Regions from separate parts of the Lentzea chajnantorensis genome, predicted to be linked through region 3. Evidence: riboswitches for the same ligand, from Rfam matches in the RefSeq annotation. Region 3 holds a riboswitch; each other region holds the start of a gene.
What was found. Region 3 has a riboswitch for cobalamin ahead of ACVDFE_RS40785 (LPXTG cell wall anchor domain-containing protein). Riboswitches for the same ligand answer to the same signal wherever they lie in the genome.
Positions count from the first base shown of each region.

Region 1 (9,415 bases), 6.1 Mb from region 3:
CACCCCGCACCGCGGCCGCGATCAGCGGCAGCAGCTCGGCCACGGGTGAGGTCTTCAGCAGGTAGGCGACCGCGCCGGCGTCCAGCGCGGCGCGGGCCCAGCTCGGACTGTCCGCATTGGACAGCACGACGACGCGGGCGTCCGGCCGGTACTGCGCCGTGTCCCGCACGGTGCGCAGCGGTCCGGCGCCCGGCACGTCGAAGTCCGTGACTACCAGGTCCACCGGCACGCCGCGCAGGCAGCGCGCGGCATCGGCCACGGTGTGGGCGATGCCCACAACGCGGAAGGAGTGCGTGCGGTGCAGCGAGATCCGCAGCCCCTCGGTGAGGAGCTGTGAACCGTCGACGAGCAGCACGCGGGTGGACGCGGGGTCCGTCATGACACCGGGAAGTTACTAGCGGGTACCCCGGTGCGTAACCTGCCGAACGCCGGATTGCTCCGTACGGCTACCTATTTGCCACCGGATTGGTGAGCGTGCCAAGGCCGTCCACAGTCACGGAGACCGTCTGTCCGGCCCTCAGCGGTCCCACGCCGGCGGGCGTGCCGGTGAGGATCACGTCGCCGGGCAGCAGCGTCATGACCGCAGAGACGTACTCGATGAGCGACGGGATGTCGTGCACCATCGAGGAAGTACGTCCGTCTTGCTTGACCTCTCCGTCGACCTCGGTGACGACGCGGACGTCCGACGGGTCGAACTCGGTCTCGATGAACGGACCCATCGGGCAAAAGGTGTCAAAGCCCTTGGCACGGGTGAACTGCACGTCCTTCTTCTGCAGGTCGCGCGCCGTGACGTCGTTGGCGATGGTGTAGCCCATCACCACGCCCATGGCCTTGGCCCTGGACACGTCCCGGCACGGCTGGCCGATGATGACGGCCAGCTCGCCTTCGAAGTCCACTCGTTCGGACGCGGCCGGAAGCTTGATCTCCACGTTCGGCCCGACCACCGAGGTGTTGGGCTTGAAGAAGATCAACGGCTCCGCGGGGACCTCGTTGCCGAGCTCCGCCGCGTGGTCCGCGTAGTTCCGGCCGACCCCGATGATCTTGGTGGGCAGGATGGGCGCGAGCAGCCTGACGTCGGCCAAGGGCCACTTGCGTCCGGTGAAAGTCGGTTCGCCGAAGGGGTGTTCGGCGATCTCTGCGGCTTCCTCGCCGTGAACGGCGACGAAAGCTACGCCTTGCGGGTGAGCGATCCTGGCAATACGCACGTACTACACCTTAGATGTGTGAGCCGGAACGCATCGACTTGTGCACCAACGCGTCGCACAGTGCAAGCCAGGAGGCCTCGACGATGTTCCCGTGCACCCCCACGGTCGTCCACTCGCGCTCGCCGTCCGTCGACTCCACCAGCACGCGCGTCACCGCGTCCGTGCCGGGGTGTTCGGTGAGGATGCGCACCTTGTAGTCGGCCAGCTCGACGGCGTCCAACCAGGACAGGTGCGGCAGCAACGCCTTGCGCAGGGCCGCGTCCAGTGCGTGCACGGGTCCGTTGCCCTCGGCGGTCGCGATGACCCGCTCCCCCGCCACGTGCACCTTGACCGTGGCCTCGGACACGATCTCGCCGTCCGAGCGGTGGTCGAGCACGACCCGGTAGGACTCCAGGGTGAACGGCGGGGTGTCCAGTTCGGACAGCTCGCCGCGCAGCAGCAGCTCCAGGGAGGCGTCGGCGGCCTCGAACGACCAGCCCTTCGCCTCCAGGTCCTTCACGCGCTTCAGCGCGGTCCCGACCTCGGTCCCCCGGCCGGCCAGGTCGAGCCCGAACTCACGTCCCTTGAGTTCGAGGCTCGCCCGACCGGCCATCTCGGTGACCAGCACCCGCATGTCGTTGCCGACGGTGTCCGGATCGATGTGGTTGTACAGCTCCGGGTCCACCTTGATCGCGCTCGCGTGCAGACCCGCCTTGTGGGCGAATGCTGACGACCCGACGTAGGCCTGGTGGGTGTCGGGTGCGATGTTCGCGATCTCGGCCAACGCATGGGAGACACGGGTGAGCTCGGCCAGCGCCCCGGTCGGGAGCACCTCCAGGCCGAGCTTGGTCACGAGGTTTCCCACGACGGCGAACAGGTCCGCGTTGCCTGCTCGCTCGCCATAACCGTTGGCGGTGCACTGGACGTGCGTCGCGCCTGCCTGGACGGCGGCGAGGGTGTTCGCCACGGCGCAGGACGTGTCGTCCTGGCAGTGGATCCCCACCCGGAAGCCGGTCTTCGCGATGACGTCGGCGACCGTCTCGGCGAGGCCGAGCGGCAGCTGGCCGCCGTTCGTGTCGCACAGCACGACGACGTCGGCGCCACCCTCCACAGCGGACTCCAGCACGCGCAGCGCGGTGTCCGGGGAGAAGGCGTAGCCGTCGAAGAAGTGCTCGGCGTCGAGGAAGACGCGCCGGCCGTTGTCCTTGAGGAACCGGACGGTGTCGCGCACCATCCGCAGGTTCTCCTCGGCGTCGGTGCGCAGCGCGCGCTCGATGTGCCGCAGGTCCGACTTCGCCACGAGCGTGACGACCGGTGCCTGGGAGTCGAGCAACGCCTTGACCTGCGGGTCTTCCTCCACACGCACACCGGCCTTGCGGGTGGCGCCGAACGCGACCAGCTCGGCGTGCTTGAGCTCCAGGTCCCCCGCCGCCGCGCGGGCGAAGAACTCCGTGTCCTTGGGCAGAGCGCCGGGCCAGCCGCCCTCGATGAACCCGACGCCGAGCCCGTCCAGCAGCCGCGCGACCGCGAGCTTGTCCGTGACGGAGTACGAAATTCCCTCGCGTTGTGCGCCGTCGCGCAACGTCGTGTCGTAGACGTGGAACTCGTCGGCGGGGCCGGCCATCGCGGGTCATCTCCTGTCCAGGACAAACAAAAAGACCCCCCGCGGATGCGAGAGGTCTGCGCGTCGGGTGCCAGGGGCGGCGACTACCCGACGCGCTCGTCGATAATGATGGCGGTGTGCTGAGCCATGACCGGGATGCTGCCACAGCTCAGCACGACGTACCAAGTGACGGGAGGAAATCTCCCACTATCTGGTCACGGGTTCACGCCTGGGACAGGTACCGCGCGAAGGCCTCGATGGAGGCCGGGTTGCGCGGCGACTCGACCAGTGCGGCGTACGGCAGCGCGTAGAACCGCTTGTTCCGCACAGCCGGCGAGTTCTGCAGCGGTGCGTAGCCCTCCAGGAACCGCTGCTTCTCCTGCGGGGTGTTCGCCTCGCCGTCGGCGTAGTCCACGATGAGCACGACGTCGGGGTCGCGCTGCACGACGGCCTCCCAGTTGACCGTGGTCCAGCTGTCGTTGAGGTCGCCGAAGACGTTGTCGCCGCCGGCCTTGGAGATGACGTCCTGCGGGGCCGCGTTCCTGCCGGAGGTGAACGGCTGGTCCTGGCCGCTGTCGTAGAGGAACACCTTGGGCCGCGGCTTGCCGGCCATCAGCCTGCCGGCGTTCTCGATCTGCTGCTGGTAGCCCTTGACCAGCTCCTCGGCCCTGGCCTCGACCCGGAAGATCTTCCCGAGGTTGCGCAGGTCCGTGTAGAGCGCGTCGAGGGCGGGCATGATGCCGCGCTGCTTGCCCACGCCGTTGCGGCACGCCTCGGTGAGCTGGTAGGTGGCGATCCCGAGCTGCCGCAACGCGTCCGGGGTGAAGCCGGTGCTCTCGCTGAAGCCGTAGTTCCAGCCGGCGAACACGAGGTCGGCGTTGGCGCCCTGCACGACCTCCTTGGAGATCTTGTCGGACAGGTGCTTCGCGCTGTCGAAGTCGGCCTTCCACGGCGAGGTCCGCACGTCGACGGTGTCGATGCCGTTGACGACGTAGCCGGCCATGCGGTCCCTGAGGCCCAGCGCGAACATCAGCTCGGTGATGCCGGTGTCGTTGGTGACCACTTTGGACGGAATCTTGTCGTAGGTCACCTGCTGCCCGCAGTTGGTGACGGTGACGGGTTCGGTCGCGGAGGTGTCCTGCGCGACCGTGGCGCCGCACCCGGAGACGAGCAGCAGGGCGGCGGTGACGAGTGCGGTTCTCACGGGGTGACCTCCTGGTCGAACAGGAGCTGGGGGACTCCTGTCGTGGGGTGGGCGACCACGTGTGCGGTGACGTGGAAGACCTTGGCGACGAGCTCGGGCACGAGGACCTCCGCCGGGGTGCCGGAGGCGACCACCCGGCCCTCGTCGAGGACGTAGAGGCGGTCGCAGTACGACGCGGCGAGGTTGAGGTCGTGCAGCACGGTCAGGACGGTGACGCCGAGTCCCCGCGCGAGCGCGAGGACGTCGAGCTGGTGGCGGATGTCGAGGTGGTTGGTCGGCTCGTCGAGCACGAGCACGCGGGGTTGCTGGGCGATGGCGCGGGCGATCAGCACCCGCTGGCGCTCACCGCCGGAAAGGCTGAGGAAGCTGCGGGCGGCGAGGTGCCCGACGTCCACTGTGGCCAGAGCCTCTGCGACGACAGCGGCGTCGCGCACGGGGTCGCGGTCGTGCGGCAGCCGGCCCATCTCCACGACCTCGGTGACGGTGAAGTCGAACTCGACCTGCGACTCCTGGGTCAGCGCGGAGAGGTCGCGGGCGAGGCCCTGTCGCCTGTGGACGTTCTCGCCGTCGAGCAGGACCGCGCCGGCGTCCGGTCGCAGCGCCCGGTAGACGCAGCGCAACGTCGTCGACTTGCCGCTGCCGTTCGGCCCGACGATGCCGACCACCTCGTCGCAGGCGTGCAGCGTGATGCCGGAGATGATGTTCCGCACGGTGACGTCGTGCACCTCGACGCGCATCAGCGGCCTCCGAAGACGTACGCCCTGCGGCGCATCAGGAAGATGAAGCACGGCACGCCCAGCGCTGCCGTGATGACGCCGAGCGGCAGCTCCTCGGGTGCGGCGAGCATCCGCGCGGCGACGTCCACCCACACCAGGAAGCTCGCACCGGCCAGCGGTGCGAGGGCCAGCACCTTGCGGTGGTCGGCGCCCACGACCATGCGGGTGAGGTGCGGCAGCATCAGCCCGACGAACCCGACGGCCCCGCTGACCGCCACCAGCACCCCGGTCATGGCCGCGGTGACGACGAAGAGGTGCGTGCGGAACCGGTTGACCCTCACCCCGAGCGTGGTCGCGGTCTCGTCGCCCATCGCCAGCGCGTTCAACGGCCGCGCCTTGGTCATCAGGTAGGCGATGCCCAGCGCGGTCACGACCGTGGCGACCGGCAACGACCTCCAGTCCGCCCCGCCGAGGCTGCCGAGCAGCCAGAACATCGCCGCCCGCGCCGCCTCCCCGTGCGGTGCCTGGAACACCAGCAGCATCGCCACGGCCGAGAACCCGTAGGCGAGCGCGGTGCCGGTCAGCACGAGCCGCAACGGCGTGAGCGCCCCGCTCGACCGCGCGGTGAGGTAGACGAGCGCGGTGGCACCGAGTCCGGTGAGGAACGCCCCCGTCGACAGCGCGTACACGCCGAGCCCGGACAGCACCCCCATCGTCGCGACGGCCGTGGCGCCCACGCTCGCCCCCGAGGAGATGCCGAGCACGTACGGGTCGGCCAGCGCGTTGCGGACCATCGCCTGGATCGCGACGCCGACCGCGCTCAGCCCCGCGCCCACGACGGCGGCGAGCAGCACGCGCGGCAGCCGGATGTTCCAGACGATGTGGTACTGCCCGGCGAGGTGGGCGGGCACGGTGCCGCCGGTGACCGCCTGCCACAGCAGGTCGGCGGTGACGCCGAAGGGGACGGAGACGGGGCCGAGCGCGACGCCCGCCACGATGCTGACGACGAGCACGCCGACGAGCGCGCTGATCTTCCCGATCACATGTGCCCTTCCCGCAGTCCACGGCAGGAGTTGGAGTCCTATGTCTGCCGTGTGCGGGCATTCGGGCTCGTCCCCTGGCCGGGGACCTACCGTTGCGGGTCAGCGCCGGACTTCGACCGGTCTTCCCCCACGCACGACTTCGGGTGACCCTACCTGCGCAAACAGGAAGTTCGAAAATTTCTCCGCTGTGATGTCGATCCGGCGGGGTGCCCGTTCGACCTGTGGACGTCAGCGAGCAGGGCACAACGCAGGGAGACCACCGTGAAGTACATGCTGATCATGCGCGCCACCGACGAGGCCTACGCGAACATGGGCGAGCTCGACTTCGACAAGATGCTGGAGGTCGTGGGCGCGTTCAACGACGAGCTGATCCGGGCCGGGGTGCTGCTCGCCGCCGAGGGCCTCGCCGACCCGTCCGAGGGCGTCGTCGTCGACTTCTCCGCCGAACCGGCGATCGTGACGGACGGCCCGTACGGCGAGACCAAGGAGCTGTTCGGCGGCTTCTACCTGCTCAACGTGTCCTCGCTGCAGGAGGCGGTCGAGTGGGCGAAGCGGATGCCGATGGCCGGGCCCGGGTTCAAGACCGAGATCCGCCGCGTGCCGACGATCGACGAGTTCCCGCAGGACAACGAGTGGATCCAGAAGGAGCGCGCCTGGCGCGAGTCCACCGCCCAGCTGTGAAAGTCACGCGGGGACCTTTCGTGCTCTACAAGAGTACGAAAGCTCCCCGCGTGCACTACAACGGTCAGCCCGTGCGGACGTTCGAGGACACGAGGGCGGCCAGGCGGTCGCCGATCGCGTACGTCGCGCCCGGCGACTGGTGGTCGCGGGTCGCCAGGTCGAACGCCACGGACGCCTCGATCCGGCGCGACGCCTCGTGCTCGCCGAGGTGGTCGAGCAGCAGCGCGACCGACAGCACGGCGGCCGTCGGGTCGGCGATGCCCTGGCCCGCGATGTCCGGTGCCGAACCGTGGACCGGCTCGAACATCGACGGGTTGCGCCGCGTCACGTCCATGTTGCCCGACGCGGCCAGGCCGATGCCGCCCGTAACGGCGGCGGCGAGGTCGGTCAGGATGTCGCCGAACAGGTTGTCCGTCACGATCACGTCGTACCGGGCGGGGTCGGTGACCAGGTGGATCGTGGCCGCGTCCACGTGCTGGTATGCCACCGTCACGTCCGGGTGCTGCAGCGAGACCTCCTCGACCACGCGCGACCACAGCGAGCCGGCGTGCGTGAGGACGTTCGTCTTGTGCACCAGCGTCAGGTGCCGCCGCGGACGGGCCGAGGCGCGCGCGAAGGCGTCCCTGACCACGCGCTCCACGCCGAACGACGTGTTGAGCGACACCTCCGTGGCGATCTCGTGCGGGGTGTCCTTGCGCAGCAGGCCACCGTTGCCCGCGTACGGGCCCTCGGTGCCCTCGCGGACCACCACCATGTCGATCTCCGGCGGGTCCGCGAGCGGGCTGCGGACGCCGGGGTAGAGACGGGCGGGGCGGAGGTTCACGTGGTGGTCGAGCTCGAACCTGAGGCGCAGCAGCAGGCCGCGCTCCAGGATTCCGCTCGGCACCGACGGATCGCCTACCGCTCCGAGCAGGATCGCGTCGTGCTGGCGGAGCTCACCGAGCACCGACTCGGGCAACAACTCTCCCGTGGCGTGCCAGCGCGCCGCGCCGAGGTCGTAGCGAGTGATCTCGGCCGCCGGAACGACCTCGTTGAGGACCTTCAGGGCCTCAGCGATGACCTCGGGCCCGATCCCGTCTCCTGGGATCACTGCGAGCCGCATCCACACACCTCCCAGGTGTCAGTCCCCAATTGGTGGGACTACTTTCCTCCGCGAAAGGTTACCGGCACCACGGCCGCTCGCCGCATGCCGGACACCCCATCGGGGTGTTATCTCCCGTACTGCGGGACACCCACACGGCCCATTCCGCACTTTCGAGTGTCACTCGATCGCAGGAACGGGGTCGCGTCAAGGGGTGACGCCCGGCAGTTCCACGCAGTAACCCCGCTTCCCCCGGAACGCACGCGGGGACCTTTCGTACTCTCTGAGAGCACGAAAGGTCCCCGCGTGGACTTCAGAAAAGGTCGGAGGAGAAGGGGCTAGGAGCGGACGGCGCCTCGGACGGTGACGACAGAGGCGCGGTCGCCGGTGGCGTTGTGGTGGTTGAGCACCAGCAGGCCCTCGGACTTGTCGAGCTCCAGGGCCTTCGCGTCCCGGTTCACCACGAGCGCGGTGCCCGGCTTCGCGAGGTACGACAGCGCCGCGTCACCGCCGCCCTGCACCCACAGACCCGGCTTGAGCGGGTCGAAGGACAGCGGGCGGTCGATGACGTCGATCAGGCCGTTCGCGTTGCCCGGCGCCACGTAGTAGCCCGTGGTGCCGGCGGTGTACGAGATCCGCGAGGTGTCCTTCGCCGGGTCGATGCCGAGTGCGGTGAGCAGCACCGGCAGGACCGCGACGTTGGTGTCGGCGGTGTTCGTGTCGACGTCGCCCCACTGGTTGTTGACCGCCTGGATGTCGACCTCCAGGCCCGTCTTGAGGTCGACGGTGGTCGCGACCAGCAGGTCGGTGTCGGTCAGGCGCGTCGCGAACGTCTCGAAGTCCGCGACCCCGTCACCGGTGGTGTCGATGTCGATGAACGGGACGGTGTTGACGCCGAGGTTGTACCAGTTGCCCCACGTCGCGACACCGAACGCGAGCAGCGCCTCCTCCGGCCTGCCCTGGGCCTTGGCGAGCGGGGCCGTGGAGGCCGCGCCGACGTAGCGCAGGTCGCCGCCCTTGGCGGTCTCGTTGAGCGCGCAGTTCTCGGTGACGTTGCGGCGGCAGTCGCGCAGCTTCGGCGAGGACGCCTGCAGCTCCAGGACGCTGACCAGCGAGCGGTACGCCTGCGAGCCGGTGCCCTGGTCGACGCCGCGGCCGTTCAGGTTGAGCACGGCCTGCTTGTCGCCGCCGCGGAACCGCAGCGACGGGAAGGTGCTGATGTCGGCCACCGGCTTGGGCGCGGCGTAGACGGACACGCGCAGCGGCACCACGGCACCGGCGGTCGGCGTGAGGGTCACGCGACCGGAGGCGTCCGCGAGGAACTGGCGCGGCGTGTCGAGCTGCGTCGTCGCGACGGTCGGGTCGATCGTCTTGCGCAGCGCCTTCGGGTCGTCGATCTTCAGCGTCACCTTGACGCGGGCGACGCCGCGCGGGCTCAGCTTGACCTCGTCCTGCGAGAGCACGTAGCTCACGCCGGGGATCGTCGTGGCCGCGGTGTAGCCGACCCTGTACTCCACCGGCTTCGTGGACTTGTTGACGATCTTGATGGTCTTGCTCCTGGAGACCGGCTTCGAGACCTCGACGGTGCCGAAGTTGGCGCTCACGTAGCCGTGGTCGTCCTCGACGAACGCCAGCACCTGGTTGTCCAGCGCGGACTTGGCGTCCACGCGGCCGGTGCCGACCCGGTTGGGCGCGAAGGTCTTGCCGTTCTCCTTCACATCCGCACCGGCGGTGTTCATGATCGAGGCCTTGACCTCCTCCAGCGTCCAGTCCGGGTGCGTCTGGCGCACCAGGGCCGCGATGCCCGCGACGTGCGGGGACGCCATCGAGGTGCCGGAGATGACCGAGCGGTCGTTGCCGGAGCCCACGGCGGTCGAGGAGATCGTGTCACCGGGCGCCGCGA
Region 1 covers NZ_JBSDZT010000002.1:2,452,832-2,462,246, reverse strand. Annotated here, with positions in the region: gene ACVDFE_RS12915 (LuxR C-terminal-related transcriptional regulator) at 1-379, opposite strand, end outside; gene ACVDFE_RS12910 (fumarylacetoacetate hydrolase family protein) at 447-1,205, opposite strand; gene cimA (citramalate synthase) at 1,216-2,808, opposite strand; gene ACVDFE_RS12900 (ABC transporter substrate-binding protein) at 3,011-3,991, opposite strand; gene ACVDFE_RS12895 (ABC transporter ATP-binding protein) at 3,988-4,728, opposite strand; gene ACVDFE_RS12890 (FecCD family ABC transporter permease) at 4,728-5,750, opposite strand; cobalamin riboswitch at 5,786-5,928, opposite strand; gene ACVDFE_RS12885 (YciI family protein) at 6,012-6,431, shown strand; gene ACVDFE_RS12880 (3-isopropylmalate dehydrogenase) at 6,496-7,533, opposite strand; gene ACVDFE_RS12875 (S8 family serine peptidase) at 7,851-9,415, opposite strand, start outside.
Region 1: another riboswitch for cobalamin. It lies ahead of ACVDFE_RS12890 (FecCD family ABC transporter permease); the one in region 3 lies ahead of ACVDFE_RS40785 (LPXTG cell wall anchor domain-containing protein).

Region 2 (9,415 bases), 1.6 Mb from region 3:
GCCCGTACGGGCAGCAGCCCCAGCCCGGTTTCGGTGGCCCCGGCTACGGCGGCCCGCCGCCCAAGAAGAGCAAGACCGGCCTGATCATCGGCGTGGTCGCCGCGGTCGTCGTCGTGCTCGGCGGTGGCATCACGGCCGCCGTCCTGCTCTCCGGCAACGACTCGGACAACAACGCCAGCAGCACGTCCGAACCCGGCAGCAGCGACGGCAAGTCCGGTGACGACGACGCCGACGTCAAGAAGGTCGCCGAGGAGTACATCGCCGCGGCCAGCACCCGCAACGAGAGCAAGGCCAAGTCCTTGACCTGCAAGGCGGTGCTCGACGAGGCGGCGGCGCTGGAGAAGAACCTCACCGAGGAGCAGAAGAAGCTCGCGGAGGAGCTCAAGAAGCTGCCGGTGCCCAAGCTCACCTACAAGGGCGCCGACGTGTCCGGCGACACCGCGAAGGTGAAGATCAACAGCGTCTCGTCCTACAGCGGTCAGACGCAGGACCTGGACATCGACTACACGTTCAAGAAGGAGTCTGGCAAGTGGAAGTACTGCCAGCTCGTCAAGGACCTGAAGCTCCCCACGGCGCCGACCAAGTGACGTCGTGAGCGAAAGGGGGTCCCTCCGGCCGGAGGGACCCCCTTTCCGCTGTTCTCAGCCCTTGCTGGGGCGGCGCTGCGGCTTCGGCGCGGTCACGCCCTCCGCGAGCCGGCGGGTGGTCAGCAGGAACGCGGTGTGCGCGATCATCCGGTGCTCGGGGCGCACGGCGAGGCCCACGACGTGCCACGGGCGCACGAGCGTCTCCCACGCGTGCGGCTCGGTCCAGCACGTCATCTCGCGCAGCGCCTCGGTGATCACGGACAGCTGCGTCGTCGTCGCCACGTAGACGACCAGGACACCGCCCGGGATGAGGTTCTTCGCGACCGTGGGCAGGACCTCCCACGGCGACAGCATGTCGAGGATGACCCGGTCGACCTCGCCCTCGTGGTTCTTCACGTCGTCAACGGTGATCGACCAGTTGCCGGGCCGTTCGCCGAAGAACGTCTCCACGTTGCGGATGGCGTGGACCGCGTGGTCGTCGCGCACCTCGTAGGACTGGACGCTGCCCTTCTCCCCCACCGCGCGCAGCAGCGAGCACGACAGCGCACCGGACCCCGCGCCCGCCTCCAGCACGCGCGCGCCCGGGAAGATGTCGCCGTACATGCAGATCTGCGCGGCGTCCTTCGGGTAGATGACCTGCGCCCCGCGCGGCATCGACAGCACGTAGTCCGGCAGCAGCGGGCGCAGCGCCAGGAAGTTCGTGCCGCCCACGGACTGCACGACCGACCCCTCCGGCTGCCCGATGAGCAGGTCGTGCGGGATGGCGCCGCGGTGGGTGTGGTACTCCTTGCCGGGTTCGAGGACGACCGTGTAGTGCCGCCCCTTGGGGTCGGTCAGCTGAACCCGGTCACCCGGCTGGAACGGTCCACTTGCGCTAATCACCGCGCAATGGTGTCAAACGCCCTTCTCAATGGCCGCACGCAGGTCCTCCCTGCGCAGCACACCGGCCGGACGGCCCTCCAGGTCGACGACGAGGAACTGCCACGCGGCGGTGCCCTGGACGCGTTCCACGATCTCCTCGCCGGGCTCGTCGGCCAGCAGCACCGTCTCCGGCAGGATCGGCTCCGCAGCCTGCTCCGCGGGCGCGAACGGGCTCGCGGCGGCCAGCTTGCGCGCGGCTTCCGCGTCGAGCAGCCCGGCCGCGACGCCGTCGGCCCGCACCAGCACCACGCCCCGTCCTGCGCTGGTGCTCAGCGCGTCCGCCACCGGGCTCTCGGCCGGCAGCTGCAGCACCGGCAGGATCAGGTCGTCGAGGGTGACGCCGGCGGGCCAGGTGCGGCGCCGTTCGCCGGCGAGCTCGCTGCGTGCGCCGGCGACGACGACCCACGCCGTGAGCGCGCACACTCCGAAGCGCAGCCATCGGTCCTCCGCGCCTTCCGCGATGCCGTAGACCGCCCACAGGACGAGCGCGAACGCCACGACGAACCCGCCGACGACGGCGACCCGCGTACCCGTCGCGCGTTGACCGGTCACGGCCCACACGCCCGCCCGCACGATCCGGCCGCCGTCGAGCGGGAGCCCCGGCAGGAGGTTGAACACGGCCACCGCGACGTTGGCGGCGGCGATCTGGGCCACCAGCAGCCAGATGACGTTGCTGGGCTCCATGACGAACGCGCCGATGCCGAAGAGCACGGCCAGCACGACAGACACGGCCGGGCCCGCCCCCGCGACAATGCCCTCGTGACCGGGTTTGCCGGGGCTGCGCATGATCTCCGACAACCCGCCCAGCAGGTACAGCCGCAGCCTCCTGACGGGCAGGCCCAGTCGCAGTGCCGCGACGCAGTGGCCCAGCTCGTGCGCGAGGACGCTGAGGCCGAGGAAGATCGCGAAGAGCGTGGCGAGCAGCAGCCCGACCGCCGGGGGCGTGCCGGGGGCGAGGTCGTCGACCAGCGGCGCGTAGAACGCCACCACGATCGCCGAGCCGACCCACCACGACGGCGCGAGCAGCACCGGGATGCCCGCCACCCGGAACAGCAGCAGGCCGCCCTCCTTCTCGCTGATCCGCGCGGCCACGGGTGCACTGTAGAGGCAGCGGTGTGATCTCGCGGTGTACCGCGCCGGGGGGCGGCTGACCAGGGGGTGCCCGGAATTGTCAGACCCCTGTCCTAGGGTCAGGACCATGAGCACCACGTTGCGCAGGCCCGCGTTGTCGCCGTCGCGGGCAGGGGACTTCAAGCAGTGCCCGCTGCTCTACCGCTTCCGCGCGGTCGACCGCCTGCCGGAGCGGCCGACCAAGGCGCAGGTGCGCGGCACGGTCGTGCACGCGGTGCTGGAGGACCTGTTCGCACTGCCCGCCGCCGAGCGGGTGCCCGACCGCGCGCGGTCGATGATCGCGCCGGCGTGGGACCGGGTGAAGGCCGAGCGGCCCGAGTTCGCCACGCTCTTCGAGGTCCCCGGTGGTGAGGAGGAGGTGGAGTGGCTGGCGTCGGCCACGAAGCTGCTGGACGGCTACTTCGGCCTGGAGGACCCGCGCCGCCTGGAGCCGGAGTCGCGCGAGCTGCTGGTCGAGTCCGAGCTGCCCTCCGGCGTGCTGCTGCGCGGGTACATCGACCGGGTGGACGTGGCGCCGACGGGCGAGATCCGGGTGGTGGACTACAAGACCGGCGCAGCGCCGCGCGAGATCGGCGAGGCCAAGGCGTTGTTCCAGATGAAGTTCTACGCCCTGGTGCTGTGGCGGCTGCGCGGTGTGGTCCCCCGCCAGCTGCGCCTGATGTACCTCGCCGACCGCCAGGCCCTGGCCTACACGCCGGACGAGTCGGAGCTGGCCCGCTTCGAACGCACGCTGGAAGCCATCTGGCAGGCCATCATGCGCGCCGCGCCGACCGGCGACTTCCGCCCGTCGCCGAGCCGCCTGTGCGACTACTGCGACCACAAGGCCTTCTGCCCCGCGTTCGACGGCACCCCGCCGCCCTACCCCGGCTGGCCGGAGCCCGACGACACCGAACCCCTCCAGGACCGCGACTGATGCCCGCCTTCTACCTCCCGCTGGACGAGCACACCTACCGCTCGACCCCGCACACGGTCGGCCCGTGGGGCCCGGACAGCCAGCACCTCGGCCCGCCCTCCGCACTGCTCGTGCGGTCCCTGTCGGACACCGACCGGCTGCTGGCCCGCGTGACGTTCGAGGTCCTCGGCCCGGTTCCGGTGGCCGACCTCACCGTCACCACGGCGGTCGAGCGGCCCGGCCGCTCCGTGGAGCTGGCCTCCGCCACCCTGTCCCACAACGGCCGCGCGGCCCTCGTCGCCCGCGCCTGGCGCATCTCGACCTCCGACACCACCCCGGTGGCCGGCGGTTCCGGCGTCCCGCTGCCGCCGCCGTCGGCGGCGGTGCCGATGGAGGTCCCCGAGCACTGGGGCGGCGGCTACCTCTCCGCCGTCGAGTGGCTCTCCCTGTCCGGCGGCATCTTCACCCCCGGCGACGCCCTGGTGTGGGCCCGCCCCCTGGTCGACGTGGTCGAGGGCTCCCCCATCACCCCGCTGGAACGGCTGTTCGCCGTCGTCGACTCCTCCAGCGGTGTCTCGTCCCGCGTGGACATCCGCAAGTGGTACGCCATCAACACCGACCTGACCGTGCACCTGCACCGCCGCCCCGTCGGCGAGTGGGTCGGCCTGGACGCGCGCACCACGATCGGGCCGGACGGCGTCGGGGTGGCGACGAGCACCGTGCACGACGTGGAAGGGCCGGTGGGGTCGACGGCGCAGGCCCTGTTCGTGCGCGAACGCTGACTCGGCACGCAGTCTGCTGTGGACATCCCGAGGGCGTTGCTCTCGATACCCAGCGTGCGGATCTGCGTCTCGCTGGTGAGGGCCGGCACGAGCGCGACCAGGACGAGTGCGGCCGTCTTTCCCGGGTGGCACAGACCAAAAGGCGCTCGGACGTCGTCCTGATACACCGCGCCGTTGCACCGGGCGAAGTAGCTGCCAGCGGCTTTACGCCGTTCGTGCGTGCCGCGGGAACGGGGACGGGGCGTAGCGTCGGCGGGACTGTGAAGAGGTTCGCGAACCGGCGGGAGGCGGGCCGCGCCCTGGCCGCGCAGCTTGCGGAGCACACCTGGCACGACCCGCTCGTGCTGGGGCTGCCGCGCGGCGGTGTGCCGGTGGCGGCGGAGGTCGCGGAGGTCCTCGGGGCTGAGCTGGACGTCGTGGTGGCGCGCAAGATCGGCGCGCCGGGGCACCCCGAGTACGGGGTCGGCGCGGTCGCGGTGGACAGCGCGCCGATCTACGACGCCGCGGTGCTCAGAGTGCTCGGGCTCACCGAGGAGCAGCTGGCCGCGGGCTGCGACCGCGAACGGGCCGAGGCCGCGCGCAGGACCGCGCTGTACCGGCGGGATCGGCCGCCGCTCGTGGTCGAGGAGCGGGACGTGGTCGTGGTCGACGACGGGCTGGCCACCGGTGTCACCGCGCGGGCCGCCCTGCACTGGCTGGAGCGACGAGGGCCGAACCGCCTGGTGCTGGCCGTGCCGGTCGCCGCGAGGCAGTCGGTGCGCACGTTCAGCACGCCCGTGGTGGCGGTGCTCCTGCCGCGGCACCTCGGTGCGGTGAGCCGGTGGTACGACCGCTTCGAGCAGACCTCAGACGCCGAGGTCCTCGAAGTGCTGGACCACCGGGAACGGTGAGTAGAACCGGTGCAGCAGCTCCGACCACCGGGCGTAGGACGGGCCCTGGCGGAACCCGACCGTGTGCGCCTCGACCGACTCCCACTGCACCAGCAGCAGGTACCGGTTCGGGTCCTCCAGGCACCGCGACAGCCGCAGGCCGAGGAAGCCCGGCGAGGCGGAGATCAGCTCCCGCGCCTCGCCGAAGGCCTCCTCGAACTCCGCCGCACGTCCGGGCAGGACGTCCAGCACGGCGTGCTCCAGGATCACAGGCGGCAGAACCGGATGTCCGAGGCCAGGATCGCCTTGGCGCCGATCGCGGCCAGCTCGTCCATGACCCGGTTCGCGTCGCGGCGGCGGACCATCGCCCGCACCGCGACCCAGTTCTCGTCGGCCAGCGGCGCGACCGTCGGCGACTCCAGGCCCGGCGTGAGGCTGATCGCCTCGTCCAGCAGCGTGCGCGGGCAGTCGTAGTCCAGCATCAGGTACTGCTGGGCGAACACGACGCCCTGCAGGCGGGCCTGCAGCTGCTTCTTGGCCGGCGAGAGCTCCGAGCCCGCGCGGTGCACGAGGACCGCCTCCGACTCGCAGATCGGCTCGCCGAACGCCACCAGGTCGTGCTGGCGCAGCGTGCGGCCGGAGCCCACGACGTCGGCGATCAGGTCGGCCACGCCGAGCTGGATGGAGATCTCGACCGCGCCGTCGAGGCGGATCACCGTGGCGTTGATGCCGCGGCGTTTGAGGTCGCGGCCGACCAGCTTCGGGTAGGCGGTGGCGAGCCGCTTGCCCTCCAGGTCCTCGACCGTCCAGTCGGTGCCCCGCGGGCCCGCGTAGCGGAAGGTGGACCCACCGAAGCCCAGTGCCAGCAGCTCCTCGACGGAGGAGCCGTTGTCATCGGCGCCCGAGTCGGCGGCCAGGTCGCGGCCGGTGATGCCCAGGTCGAGGTCACCGGACGCCACGTAGATCGCGATGTCCTTGGGGCGCAAGAAGAAGAACTCGACCTCGTTGTTCGGGTCGAGCACGGTCAGGTCGCGCGGCTCGTGCCGCTGCCGGTAACCGGCCTCGGTCAGCATCGCGGAGGCGCGTTCGGCGAGCGCGCCCTTGTTCGGGACTGCTACGCGCAGCATCGGTCAGCTCTCCGTCAGAGGTACTTGTAGACGTCGTCGAGGGTCAGGCCGCGGCCCAGCATGATCACCTGGAGGCGGTACAGCAGCTGCGAGATCTCTTCCGCGAGCTTCTCGTCGGACTCGTACTCGGCGGCGATCCAGACCTCGCCCGCTTCCTCCAGGACCTTCTTGCCCTGCGCATGGACGCCGGCCTCAAGCGCAGCCACGGTGCCGGAACCCTCCGGCTTGGTGCGGGCTCGTTCGGTCAGTTCGGCGAACAGCGAGTCGAAGGTCTTCACGGGGGCACATCCTCCCACCTCCGGACGGGTGGTCCACACCGCGGTCACCTCTGTTCCAGCCCGTGGACGTGATCTGTCCTGCATGGACACCCAGTAGCGTGAATCTGTGTCGGAGTTCGCCGAAGTCCTCGCAGCGCTGCGCCAGGTGCGCGGCATCAACCCGTTCTTCGCGCTGGACGTGGGCCGTCCGGACGACTCGTGGCTGCCGGGGACGGCACTGCTCGAAGGCCCCGCCCTCAGGGAGACCATCGACGCGATCGCGGCCCGCTACAACGCCGCCGAGCCCCGCGTCGCCGCCAGCCTGTTCTTCCTCAGCTACACCGCGCGGCTGCTCAGCCCGCTCACCGCGACGGACCTGCCGATCGACGTGCGCCCGGAGAACCTGTGGTGGCAGCACCACCGCCGCAACGGCCTGAGCGTCCGCATCGACACCCCGCGGCTCGGCCCGCGCCCGGCGGAGGCGCTCGCACCGGTCGTGGAGGCGGTCCACGCGGTCGTGCCCGTGGCACGCGGTCTGCTGTGGGGCAACGCGATGTCGAACATCGCGGGCGCGCTGAAAATGGTGGTGCGAGCGGGTGCGCTGAGTGCGGAGGAAGCGGAGGAACGCGGCAACCGGCTCATGGCAGCGCCACCGTTCGAAGGTGCCGGGGAATTCGTCACCCTGCCCGGCGAGGTCGCGTTCCTGCGCCGGTCGTGCTGCCTTTACTACCGCGTTGCCGCAGGTGGGAAGTGCGGGGACTGCCCTCTTGTGAAGTGATGAAGACGACAACTCTTATGGCCGGTTGTGCGTGAACCGCCGTTCACCTTACGGTGCACGCGCCGCAGTGACGGGAAGCCGGTGGAAATCCGGCGCGGTCCTCGCCACTGTGACCGGGAAGCGATCCCCGCCGAGCACGTCACTGGTCCCGCGAGGGGCTGGGAAGACGCGGGGGCAGCGTTGATCCGGGAGTCAGGAGACCGGCTGCGGCGCCGTAAGGAGTTTCACCTTCCACGAGGTATGGAGGAGCCCGTCATGACGAGCCCTGCAGCAAGCCTGTCCGCCGTCCGCGTGCCCAAGTGGGCCTTCGCCGTCTCAATGCTCGGCCTGATCGTCACCTACCTGGTCCTGCAGGAGAACGGCCTCGCTCTCGGTGCGAGCTCGGAGCTGCTGCACGAGTTCTTCCACGACGGCCGCCACGCCCTCGGCGTTCCCTGCCACTGATCCGCTGATCACGCAGATGACGACCACGTACAGGTCGATCGCACTGCGCGGACTCGCGGCCGGCGCCATCGCCGGTACCGCCTCCGCGCTCGTGCAGCTCCTGGTCACCGAGATCCCCATCCGCGCCGCACTGGCCGTCGAGGAGGCCCGCACCCCCGCCGGTGACGGCCACTCCCACTCGCACGGCGAGGAGGGGCTGGTCAGCCGCGGCGTCCAGATCGCGGGCGGCATGCTCGGCGTGGTGATCGTCGGCATCGCCGTCGGCCTGGTGTTCGCCACGGCCTACGCGCTGTCGAAGCGCTGGTTCGCCGACCGCACGCCGTTCACCCGCAGCACCGCGTTCGGAGTCGCCGTGTTCGGTGCGGTGGCGCTGCTGCCGTGGCTGAAGTACCCGGCGAACCCGCCCGCGGTGGGCGACCCGGACACGGTGAACTACCGCACCGCGCTGTACCTGGGCGTGGTGGTGGCCGGTCTGGCGATCGTCTGGGGAGCGAGCTGGCTCGCCTCGGCACTGGCCGCGCAGCCGCACCCGGTCCGCGTGACCGCGGTGCTGCTCGCGGTCGTGGCGGCGGTGGCGGTGGTGCTGGTGGCGTTCCCCGCGCCGCCGGACACGATCCCGGCGGACATGCCGGTGGCCGTGCTGTGGCAGTTCCGCCTCAGCTCACTCGCCCAGCTGGCCACGCTCCACGTCGGTCTCGGCGTGGTGTTCGGCCTGCTGGTCGATCCGGCGACACGCCGGGCGAAGGCACCCGTCGCGGTTTCCTGATGGTCCGGGGCGGTCGTCGCGGCGACCGCCCCGGGTCTACAGGGCCTGGTGGTAGCGCAGCTCGTAGCGGTGCGAACTCTTGATCAGCACAGACGCCTCCACCGGGCGATCGTGGTCGCTGTAGACGACCCGCAGCTGCCGGATGACCGGCGTCCCGCCGGGCAGGTCGAGCGCCTCGGCTTCCGCAACGGTCGGTGGGCGCGCTGAGATCCGGTCGACGAACGACCGCTGGACGAAGCCGAGGTCAGCGAGCGCCCGAGGTGCACCGCCGCGGATCTTCGCAGGTCTCGCCAGGGCGGTGTCACCGGCGATGTCCACCGGGTAGTACGACGCTGACAGCTCCACCGGCTGGTCCTGGTGGCTGAGGATCCGGGTGCGGACGACCGCCGGCACTCCGGGGCCGAGGCCCAAGCCCTCGGCCACGTCGGCCGGAGGGACGACCGTGTCGACGGCGAGCAGCTCGTAGCGGAACCGGCCTGCCCCGGGCTCGATGTAGGCAGCGGCGTCGACCACCAGCGGTTCCCGGTCGCGGACGTACACGCCCTTGCCGGCGCGGCTGTCGAGAAGACCCTCGTCCTTCAACGCCTTCAGCGCGTGCTGGATGGTCGCGTTGGCCGCACCGTGCTGTGCGACGAGCTGTGCGGTCGACGGCAGCTGCGCACCCGGCGGCAGCTCTCCGCGCATGATGAGGTCGCGCAGCTCCGCCGCGATCTGCTCGTGCCGGGGCCGGACGTCACGTGCGCGGGGCAATGCCTGCTCCTCGGAACTTCGTCTGGACGGTCATGGCGTCAGCTCATAACGCAGCCGCCGCCCATCGGACACCATCGTCATCACGGTGGCCTCGACAGGCCGATCCTCCTC
Region 2 covers NZ_JBSDZT010000002.1:6,935,224-6,944,638, forward strand. Annotated here, with positions in the region: gene ACVDFE_RS33210 (Rv0361 family membrane protein) at 1-587, shown strand, start outside; gene ACVDFE_RS33215 (tRNA (adenine-N1)-methyltransferase) at 642-1,469, opposite strand; gene ACVDFE_RS33220 (site-2 protease family protein) at 1,482-2,600, opposite strand; gene ACVDFE_RS33225 (RecB family exonuclease) at 2,707-3,552, shown strand; gene ACVDFE_RS33230 (thioesterase family protein) at 3,552-4,313, shown strand; gene ACVDFE_RS33235 (phosphoribosyltransferase) at 4,574-5,203, shown strand; gene ACVDFE_RS33240 (antibiotic biosynthesis monooxygenase family protein) at 5,159-5,452, opposite strand; gene hisG (ATP phosphoribosyltransferase) at 5,449-6,309, opposite strand; gene ACVDFE_RS33250 (phosphoribosyl-ATP diphosphatase) at 6,324-6,587, opposite strand; gene ACVDFE_RS33255 ((2Fe-2S)-binding protein) at 6,694-7,344, shown strand; cobalamin riboswitch at 7,393-7,567, shown strand; gene ACVDFE_RS33260 (CbtB domain-containing protein) at 7,600-7,788, shown strand; gene ACVDFE_RS33265 (CbtA family protein) at 7,805-8,554, shown strand; gene ACVDFE_RS33270 (GntR family transcriptional regulator) at 8,591-9,304, opposite strand; gene ACVDFE_RS33275 (GntR family transcriptional regulator) at 9,335-9,415, opposite strand, start outside.
Region 2: another riboswitch for cobalamin. It lies ahead of ACVDFE_RS33260 (CbtB domain-containing protein); the one in region 3 lies ahead of ACVDFE_RS40785 (LPXTG cell wall anchor domain-containing protein).

Region 3 (9,415 bases):
GGTGCTGCTCGGCGACATGGCGGGCCACGGCCTGATCGACGTGCACCGCACCGCGTCGTCGTACGGCGACGACCGTCCCGACGGCGCGTTGATGGAACGCGTGCTGGCCGGCCTGCGCCGCCTCTGACCCTCCTTGCCGACGGCATCTGCAAGTACCACCAACCCTTGATCAAACCGCCGCTGACTACCACCAACTTGTTCGCCGTGCACCGAACCTGGCCGGGCGCGGCGGGGAGCCGGAAGCGCTGTTGGTAGTAGAAAAGTGCTGGTTGATGTTGAGTTGGTGGTACTTGCAGATGCGGGGGCGGGCAGGGGGTCCGCTACGGTCGGGGGGCCGGGCGATCTGTGGGGAGGGGCCGTGGAGTTCCAGGACGTCGTGCGCAAGCGGCGCATGGTGCGGAAGTTCACCGACGAGCCGGTCAGCGACGAGAGCCTGCGGCGGATCATGCGCAACGCGGTGCGCGGGCCGTCGGCCGGGTTCTCGCAGGGGCAGGGGTTCCTGGTGCTGCAGGGGGAGTCGCTGCGGCGGTTCCGGGAGCGGTGCCAGGTCTGGGCCACCGACGACACGAAGGCCGCGCCGGTGCTGGTGGTGCCGATGTCGGTCAAGGACACCTACCTCGACCGGTACGCGCAGCCGGACAAGGGCTGGACCGACCGCAGCGAGGACCACTGGCCGGTGCCGTACTGGCACGTCGACACCGGCATGGCGGCGCTGCTGATCCTGCAGACTGCGGTCGACGAGGGACTGGGCGCGGTGTTCTTCGGGATACCGCGGGAGGAGTGGCCGGCGTTCCGGGCGGAGTTCGGCGTGCCGGACACGCACGAGCCGATCGGAGCCATCGCCATCGGGCACCCGGCGGAGACCGAGGTGTCGCCGGGGGCGTCGCCGCGGACGCGGAAGCGTTCGGCGTTCGAGGAGGTCGTGCGCTGGGGGCAGTGGGGGTGACGACGGCGTTCCGGCTGCTCGGGCCGCTGGAGGTCGTGCTCGGCGGACGGCACGTGCACGTGCCACCGGGCAAGCGCCGGGTGGTGCTGGCCGCGCTGCTGGTGCGGGTGCGGCAGGTGGTCGGGGTGGACGAGCTCGTCGACCTGGTCGGCGGTACCCGCAACGCGCTGCAGACGACGGTCGGACGGCTGCGGGAGGACCTCGGCGACCCGGAGCTGATCAGGACGCGACCGGGCGGGTACCTGCTCGACGTCGACCCCGCCGAGGTCGACCTGCACCTGTTCGGGCACGCGGAACCGGAGGTGGCGCTGGGGTTGTGGCGCGGGCGGCCGTTCGCCGACATCGGCAGCGACCGGCTGGAACGCGACCACGGGCCCGCGCTCGTCGAGACCCACCTCGCGGCGCTGGAGGCGCGGATCGAGGGGGACCTGCGCCGGGGCCGGCCCGAGCAGCTGGTGCCGGAGCTGCGGGCGCTCACCCGGCAGCACCCGGTGCGGGAACGGATGTGGGCCCAGCTCGTGCACGCCCTGCACCGCAGCGGCCGGCCGGCCGAGGCGTTGCGGGCCTACGAGGAGGTGCGCCGCAGGCTCGCCGACGAGCTCGGCGTCGATCCGGGCGCCGAGCTGCAGCAGGCGCACCAGCAGGTGCTGCGGGCGGACAACCGGCCCAGGGCGCGCAACGACCTGCCGGGCGACATCGCGGACTTCGCCGGACGGCAGGACGACCTGGACCGGGTGCTCGCCGCGGTGCCGCCGGGGTGCGTGGCGATCACGGCGATCGACGGCATGGCGGGCATCGGCAAGACGACGCTCGCGGTGCGGGCGGCACACCGGCTCAAGGACCGGTTCCCGGACGCGCAGCTGTTCGTGGACCTGCACTCGCACACCGACGGCGTCGAACCGCGCACGCCGCTGGACGCGTTGCACGCGCTGCTGACCGCCCTCGGGGTGCCCGCGAGGGACGTCCCGGACGAGCTGGACGCGCGAGCGGCGCTGTGGCGTGCGGAGATGGCGCACCGCAGGGCGTTGGTGGTGCTGGACAACGCGGTCAGCGCGGCGCAGGTCCGGCCGCTGCTGCCGGGCAGCGGGCTGGTGCTCGTCACGAGCCGGCACCGGCTGGTGGACCTGGACGCGGCCCGCACGATCTCGCTGGACGTGCTGCCAGAGCAGGACGCGCTGGACCTGCTGACGGGCATCGTCGGCCCGCGCGCCGGCCAGGACCCGCGGGCGGCCCGCGAGATCGTCCGGCTGTGCGGGTGCCTGCCGCTGGCGGTGCGGATCGCCGGTGCGCGGTGGCGGACGCGGCCGGCGTGGACCGCGCAGGACCTGCGGCGCCGGCTCGGCGAGCAGCGGCTGACCGAGCTGGCGGCGGGGGAGCGCAGCGTCGCGAAGGCGTTCGCGATGAGCTACGACCAGCTCACCGGCGAGCAGCAGCGGTTGTTCCGGCTGCTCGGGCTGCACCCCGGCGACGACTGGGACGCGTCCCTCGCCGCCGCGCTGATCGGCACGACCCGGCCCGACGCGGAACGGTTGCTGGACGCGCTGCTGGACGCACACCTGGTGCAGCAACGGGACAACGGCCGCTACCGCTTCCACGACCTGCTGGCCGACCACGCGAAGGCGAGCGTCCTCCCGGACGAACGGGAGGAGGGCGTCGTGCGCGTCCTCGACCACTACCTGCACAACGCCGCCGCGGCGGAGGTCCTGATGTCGCCCGGCAACCCGCGGATCCCGCTGGCGGTGCGGTACCCGCCGCTCGACCCGCCGCCGCTCGCGAACGCCCGCCAGGCCGCGGCGTGGCTCGACACCGAGCGCCGCAACCTGCGGGCCGCCGTGTACCTGGCCGCCTACCAGGGCCACTACGAGCACGCCTGGCAGCTGCCGCACCACCTGTCGCAGTACCTGCTGAACCGCGGCCACGGCCGTGACCGCGTGGAGGTGCACAGCCTCGCGCTCGCCGCCGCGTACCAGCTCGGCGACCTCCGTGCCCGCGCGGAGGCGTTGAAGGGCCTGGGCAGGGCGCACTTCGCCCGTCCCGGTGGCAACCCGGCCGAGCACCTGCACGCGGCGCTCGACCTCATGCGCCAGATCGGTGACGTGCGCGGGGAGGCCTCGGTCCTCGGGCTGCTCGGCATCACCGCGCGGGAGGCGAACGACCTCGACGCGGCACAGGGGCACTTCGAACGCGGCCTGGAGCTGATGCGCCAGGTAGGTGCGCCCACCGGTGAGGCGAGCGCGCTGCACCACGTCGGCGTGATGCACGCGCTGCGCGGCGACAACGACCGGGCCATGACGCACATCAGGGCGGCGCTGGCGCTGCTGGAGGAGCACGGTGACCGCAACCGGGCCGCGATGGCGTTGCAGGACATCAGCTTCGTGCACTACAACCTGGGCGACGACGACGAGTGCGTCGCCCACCTGGAGCTGTCGCTCGCGGCGTTCCACGAGGCGGGCGACTGGCGCGGTGAGGCGTTCGCGCGCACCGACTTCGCCCACACCGCGCTGGAGCTCGGCAGGCCGGCCAAGGCGCTGGAGATGGCACGCACGGCGGCGGCGTTGTGCCGCACCGGAACCGGGCTGGCCGACGACGACGCGGTGCTGCGCGGCCTGGTCGACGCCGAGGACGGCTACGGCGAGCTTGGCCTGTCGTTCGCGCTGGCCATCGCGGCCGAGGTCGAGGGACGGCTGCACGACGCCGTCCGGTACGCGCGGTGGTGCGTGGCCGCGATCACGCGGTCCGGCCGCCACTGGGCCGGTGACCGCGTGCTGGGCCAGCTGTGCCGGCTGCACGCGGCGCTCGGCGACCACGGGACCGCCGTCGCCTTCGGGGAACGGGCGGTCCGCGCCGCCGAGGGCCTGAACCAGCCCAGGGCGGTCGCCGTCGCCCGCGCGCTCCTCGCCGCGGCTACAACCACAGCCCCAGCAGCACCAGCGCGGTGACGGCCGCGGCCACGACCGCCACGGCCACCCACTGCTCCACGACGTCCCTCGTCCTGCGCATTCCCGGCTCCCCTCGGTGGTGTGGCCACCGAGGGTGCGCGGCACCGCCCACACCTCGTCCCCACCGCGGTCACACCGGCTCACCCGGCGGAACGGTGGTGACGGGACTGCGTGCGCGCAGTGGTGCGCTGAGTGTGCGCCGTGAACGTCCGGTTGATCTGATCGGGCGACGTCCCACCGCCAAAGTGTGGATCAAGGTCGCACCATCTGGCGCCGTCGGGCACCGGACTGGTTGCGTTCGGGGCATCACGTCCACCGCGCGGAGGTCCCACGCCCATGCAGCCGTTCCAGCTGCCGGAGTTCTACACGCCCCACCCGGCCCGGCTGAACCCGAACCTCGAACGCGCCCGCGTCCACACGCGGGCCTGGGCGCGCGAGATGGACATGGTCGACGCGCCGCAGCACGGCACGGTGATCTGGACCGCCGCTGACCTCGAAGCGCACGACTACGCGCTGCTCTGCGCGTACACGCACCCCGACTGCGACGGGGAGGCGCTCGACCTGATCACCGACTGGTACGTCTGGGTCTTCTACTTCGACGACCACTTCGTCGAGCTGTACAAGCGCACCAGGGACGTCCCGGGCGCGCAGGCCCACCTCGACCGGTTGCCGCTGTTCATGCCGGTCGACGGCCACATCACCGCACACCCGGCGAACCCGGTGGAGAAGGGCCTCGCCGACCTGTGGCGCCGCACGGTCGGCCGGCACTCGCTCGACTGGCGGGAGCGGTTCGCCGCCAACACGAAGCACCTGCTCGACGAGTCGATGTGGGAGCTGCACAACATCAGCGCGGCCCGGCTCGCCAACCCGATCGAGTACGTGGAGATGCGCCGCAAGGTCGGTGGCGCACCGTGGTCGGCGAACCTCGTCGAGCACGCCGTCGGCCTCGAGGTGCCCGCGCGCATCGCGCTGTCCCGGCCGATCGGCGTGCTGCGCGACACCTTCAGCGACGCCGTGCACCTGCGCAACGACCTGTTCTCCTACGAGCGCGAGGTGCTCGACGAGGGCGAGCTGTCCAACGGCGTGCTGGTGTTCGAGAAGTTCCTCGGCCTGTCCACCCAGGCCGCCGCGGACGCCGTCAACGACCTGCTGACCTCGCGCCTGCACCAGTTCGAGCACACCGCGCTCACCGAGGTGCCGATCCTGCTCGACGAGCACGGCATCGACCCCGTCGGCCGCGCGGCCGTCCTGGGTTACGTGAAGGGCCTGCAGGACTGGCAGGCGGGCGGTCACGAGTGGCACCTGCGGTCCTCGCGGTACATGAACTCCGGTCCGCCGCCGCAGCTCGGCGTCCTGGGCTCGTTCGCCAAGACCCTGCCGCAGCGGCTCCGGCAGTTCTCCAGCACGCCCAGGGTCGTCGAGCCGTACGCGCTGCCGGCGTTCGAGGTCCCGTTCACCCTCTCCCTGGCACCGCACCTGGACCAGGCCCGCGACCAGGTGGTCGCGTGGGCGGTCGAGCAGGGCATGACCGGTGAGGGCGTCTGGGACGAGGCCCAGGTCCGCGGGTTCGACTTCCCGCTGTGCTCGGCGGGCATCGACCCGGACGCCACGGCGCAGGAGCTGTACCTGTCCGGCTGCTGGCTCACCTGGGGCACCTACGCCGACGACGCCTACCCGCTGTGGTTCGGCCGGACCCGCGACCTGCTCGGCGTGAAGACGCAGACCACCCGCCTCAAGGCGTGCATGCCGGTCGACCTCGTGCAGACCGTGGTGCCCGCCAACGCGATGGAGCGCTCGCTGGCCGAGCTCTGGCAGCGGACCGCGGCGCCGATGAACCCGGCCTTCCGCGCCACGTTCCGCCAGACCGTCGACGCCATGCTCGACGCGTGGGTGTGGGAGGTGGTCAACATGCACCACAACCGCATCCCGGACCCCGTGGACTACGTGGAGATGCGGCGCAGCACGTTCGGCTCCGAGCTGACGACGTCGCTGTCCCGCTTCTCGCACTCCGCGATCGTTCCCGAGCAGCTGTGGCAGACGCGGGTCGTGCAGACGATGGAGCGGTCGGCCATGGACTACTGCACGATGCTCAACGACGTCTTCTCGTACCGCAAGGAGATCCAGCACGAGGGCGAGGTGCACAACATGGTGCGCGTCGTCGAGAACTTCCTCGGCGTGCCGCAGAGCCGTGCCTTCGAGCTGACCTACGCGCTGATGGACGCCCGGCTCGGCCAGTTCGTGCGGTCCGTCGAGACCGACCTGCCGAAGATGTTCGACGACCTGGCCCTGGACGCCGGTGCGCGAGCCGGCCTGACGCGGTACGCCGACGAGCTGAAGGACTGGATCGCCGGGATCATCCACTGGCACGAGGAGACCAGCCGGTACGACGAGGCCGGCGCGCTGCCGGTGGGCCGGCTCCCGGTCTTCCACCGCGGTCCCACCGGTCTGGGCACCGCGGCCGCCCGGCTCACCTCCCGAACGCCGGGCTGAGCCCCCGGTCAGCCCCGGTCAGCCACTGACAGCCGTTGGTCAGCCCCCGGTCAGCGCACCCCGCCACGGTGTGCGCATCGGCCACTCCACAGGGGGAGCACCATGACGAACGTCCTCATCTCCGGCGCCAGCATCGGCGGTCCGGCGCTGGCCTACTGGTTGCGCCACCACGGCTTCGACGTCACCGTCGTCGAACGCCACCGCGGCCTGCGCCCCGGCGGCCAGGCCGTCGACGTCCGCGGTCCTGCGCTCGACGTGGTGGAGCGGATGGGCCTGGGGGACCGGTTGCGGTCCATGACCACGGGCATGCGCGGCATGAGCGTGGTCGACGAGGAGGGCACCGAGCTCCACCGCTCCACCGAGCACACGCTGACCGGCGGCGACCTCGCCAGCCCCGACGTCGAGGTCATGCGCGACGACCTGGCCCGCCTGCTGTTCGACGCGGTGGAGGGCGTCGAGTACCTCTTCGACGACACCATCACCGCGATCGACGGCACCCGCGTCACGTTCGAGCGGGCCGCCCCGCGGGACTTCGACGTGGTCGTGGGCGCGGACGGGCTGCACTCGAACGTCCGGCGGCTCGTGTTCGGGCCCGAGGCGCAGTTCGTCCGCCACCTGGGCACCAACCTCGCCGTGTTCACCGCGCCGAACTTCCTGGGCCTCGACCACTGGCAGGTGTTCCAGCAGGGCGAGGTCGTCGGCGGCGGGGTCATGAGCGCCCGCGCCAACGCGGAGTGCCGGGTCTACATGGGGTTCTACGGCGAGGTGGACTTCGACCACCGCGACGTCGAGGCCCAGCGGCGGCTGGTGGCGGAGAAGTTCGCCGACGCCGGGTGGGAGTGGCAGACCGCGCTCAAGCACATGTGGGAGGCGCCGGACTTCCACTTCGACGCCATGGCGCAGGTCCGGATGCCGTCCTGGTCGCGCGGCGGCGTCGTGCTGCTCGGCGACGCCGGCTACTGCGGTTCGCCGTTGTCCGGTCAGGGCACGAGCTTGGCGCTCGTCGGTGCGTACGTGCTGGCTGGCGAGCTGAGCGTGAACCGCGAGACCGCGTTCCAGCGCTACGAGGAGCTGCTGCGCCCGTACGTGACGGCCAACCAGGACATGGCGCTGAAGAACCAGGCCAACGGCGGGCAGCCGACCGAGGAGTTCGCCGCGGTCGTGAGCTCCTTCCAGCTCCCCGGCCGCTGATGGCCCGGCTCACAGCCATTTGACTCGGGGTGATCCCTCCCGCACGATCGGGTGGACAACAGCATCCGCACGCCGCGGGGGAAGCCGGTGGAACTCCGGCGCTGACCCGCAACGGTGACAGTCCGAATGCCCGTGGCGCGCGGTGGCTCCATCGACCCGTCGAGGACAGCGGGGCAGGGGGAAGAGCAGTGATCCGGACATCCGCGCTGGCCGCAGTGGTAGCGGCCGCGCTCGTCGTGACACCGGCCGCTCAGGCGGCCGAGCCGCCGTCAGCGGGAACGTGGCTGGCCGGCCAGTTCGTCGGTGGCGACCACCTGGTGAAGGGGCCGGACCTCGTCGACCACGGCCTGACCGCGGACGGCGTCTACGGGCTCGCGGCCGCCGGTGTCGGCCGGTCGACGGCGGTGCGGGCCGCGGCGTGGCTCGCCGAACCCGAGCAGTTCCAGTACTTCGCGGGCGACGGCGAGGCCGAGTCCTACGTCGGTGGCCTGGTGAAGCTCGCGCTGGTCGCGCAGGCGCTGGGCACCGACCCGCACGCGTTCGCCGGTGCCGACCTGCTCGAACGCCTTGCGGCGCTGCGGGAGGAGTCCGGCCGCTACCGCGACCGCACCGACCCCGACTACGACCAGACCAACGCGTTCACGCAGGCGCTGGCGATCATCGTGCTGACCCGCGCCGACCAGCCGGTGGCGCAGCCGGTCGCGTTCCAGGTGTCCACGCAGTGCGCTGACGGCGGGTTCCCGATCTCGTTCGGGCAGCCGGTCTGCAAGTCCGATGTGGACGCGACGGCGATCGTGCTGCAGGCGTTGCAGGCGGCGGGGGAGCCGACGGCGTCCGCGCGGGCGCTGGACTGGCTGGTGGCGCAGCAGAAGGCGGACGGCGGGTTCCCGTCGGCGTTGCAGGGCTCGAACGCCAACAGCACCGGCCTCGCGGTCGGCGCGCTCGTCGAGGGCGGCCGGACGGCGGCCGCGGACCGGGCCGTGGCGTACCTGCGGTCGTTGCAGGTCGGCTGTGCCGGACCGGAGGCCGCTCGCGGCGCGATCGCCTACGACAGCACGGGTTTCGAGGTCTACGGCGCCGTGCGCGCGACCACCCAGGCGATGCTCGGCCTGGCCCGCAAGGGCCTCGCCGACGTGTCGTTCGCCGGTGCCACGCCCGGTGTGCCCGCGGTCGACTGCGCGACCCCGCCGACCACCACGCCCCCGTCGACCACCGCACAGCCGACCGTGCCGCCGACGACGACCGCTCCGGTGACCACCTCGTCGACGGCCACCCCGGTCGCTCCCGCGCCGGCCGGTCCGACGCCCCCGGCCACTCAGCGGCTCGCCGCGACCGGCCCCGAGGAGGCCGTCGCGCTGACCCTGCTCGGTTCCTCCGCGCTGCTCGCCGGCGCCGTGCTCGTCCTCGTGTCCCGTCGTCGGAAGGTTGGTGCGTGATGCGCCGCATCCTCGCTGTCCTCGCCCTGGTCGCGAGCTCGTTCGTCGTCGCACCCGCCTCCGCCGCGGACTGCGCGGGCGTGAAGGTCGTGGTGGACTTCACCGCGCTGGGCGGCGGCGTCCAGACCGGCTGCGCTCCCGGCGACCCGGCCACCGGTCTCGCCGCGCTGACCGGCGCGGGCTTCACGTACTCGTTCGTGCCGCGCCAGGCCGGTTTCGTGTGCCGGATCAACGCGCTGCCGAACCCGTGCACCGCGCCCACGACCAGCGCCTACTGGTCGTACTGGCACGCCTCGCCCGGCGGTTCCTGGGCCTACAGCTCCGCGGGTGCGGGCAGCTACGACCCGGCGCCCGGCAGCGTCGAGGGCTGGGCGTTCGGTGCCGGCACCGCCCCCGGCGCCACCCCGTGACGA
Region 3 covers NZ_JBSDZT010000002.1:8,512,520-8,521,934, reverse strand. Annotated here, with positions in the region: gene ACVDFE_RS40810 (DUF742 domain-containing protein) at 1-127, shown strand, start outside; gene ACVDFE_RS40805 (nitroreductase family protein) at 359-946, shown strand; gene ACVDFE_RS40800 (BTAD domain-containing putative transcriptional regulator) at 943-3,885, shown strand; gene ACVDFE_RS40795 (terpene synthase family protein) at 4,222-6,375, shown strand; gene ACVDFE_RS40790 (FAD-dependent monooxygenase) at 6,478-7,566, shown strand; adenosylcobalamin-variant (AdoCbl-variant) riboswitch at 7,635-7,706, shown strand; gene ACVDFE_RS40785 (LPXTG cell wall anchor domain-containing protein) at 7,755-9,002, shown strand; gene ACVDFE_RS40780 (hypothetical protein) at 8,999-9,412, shown strand.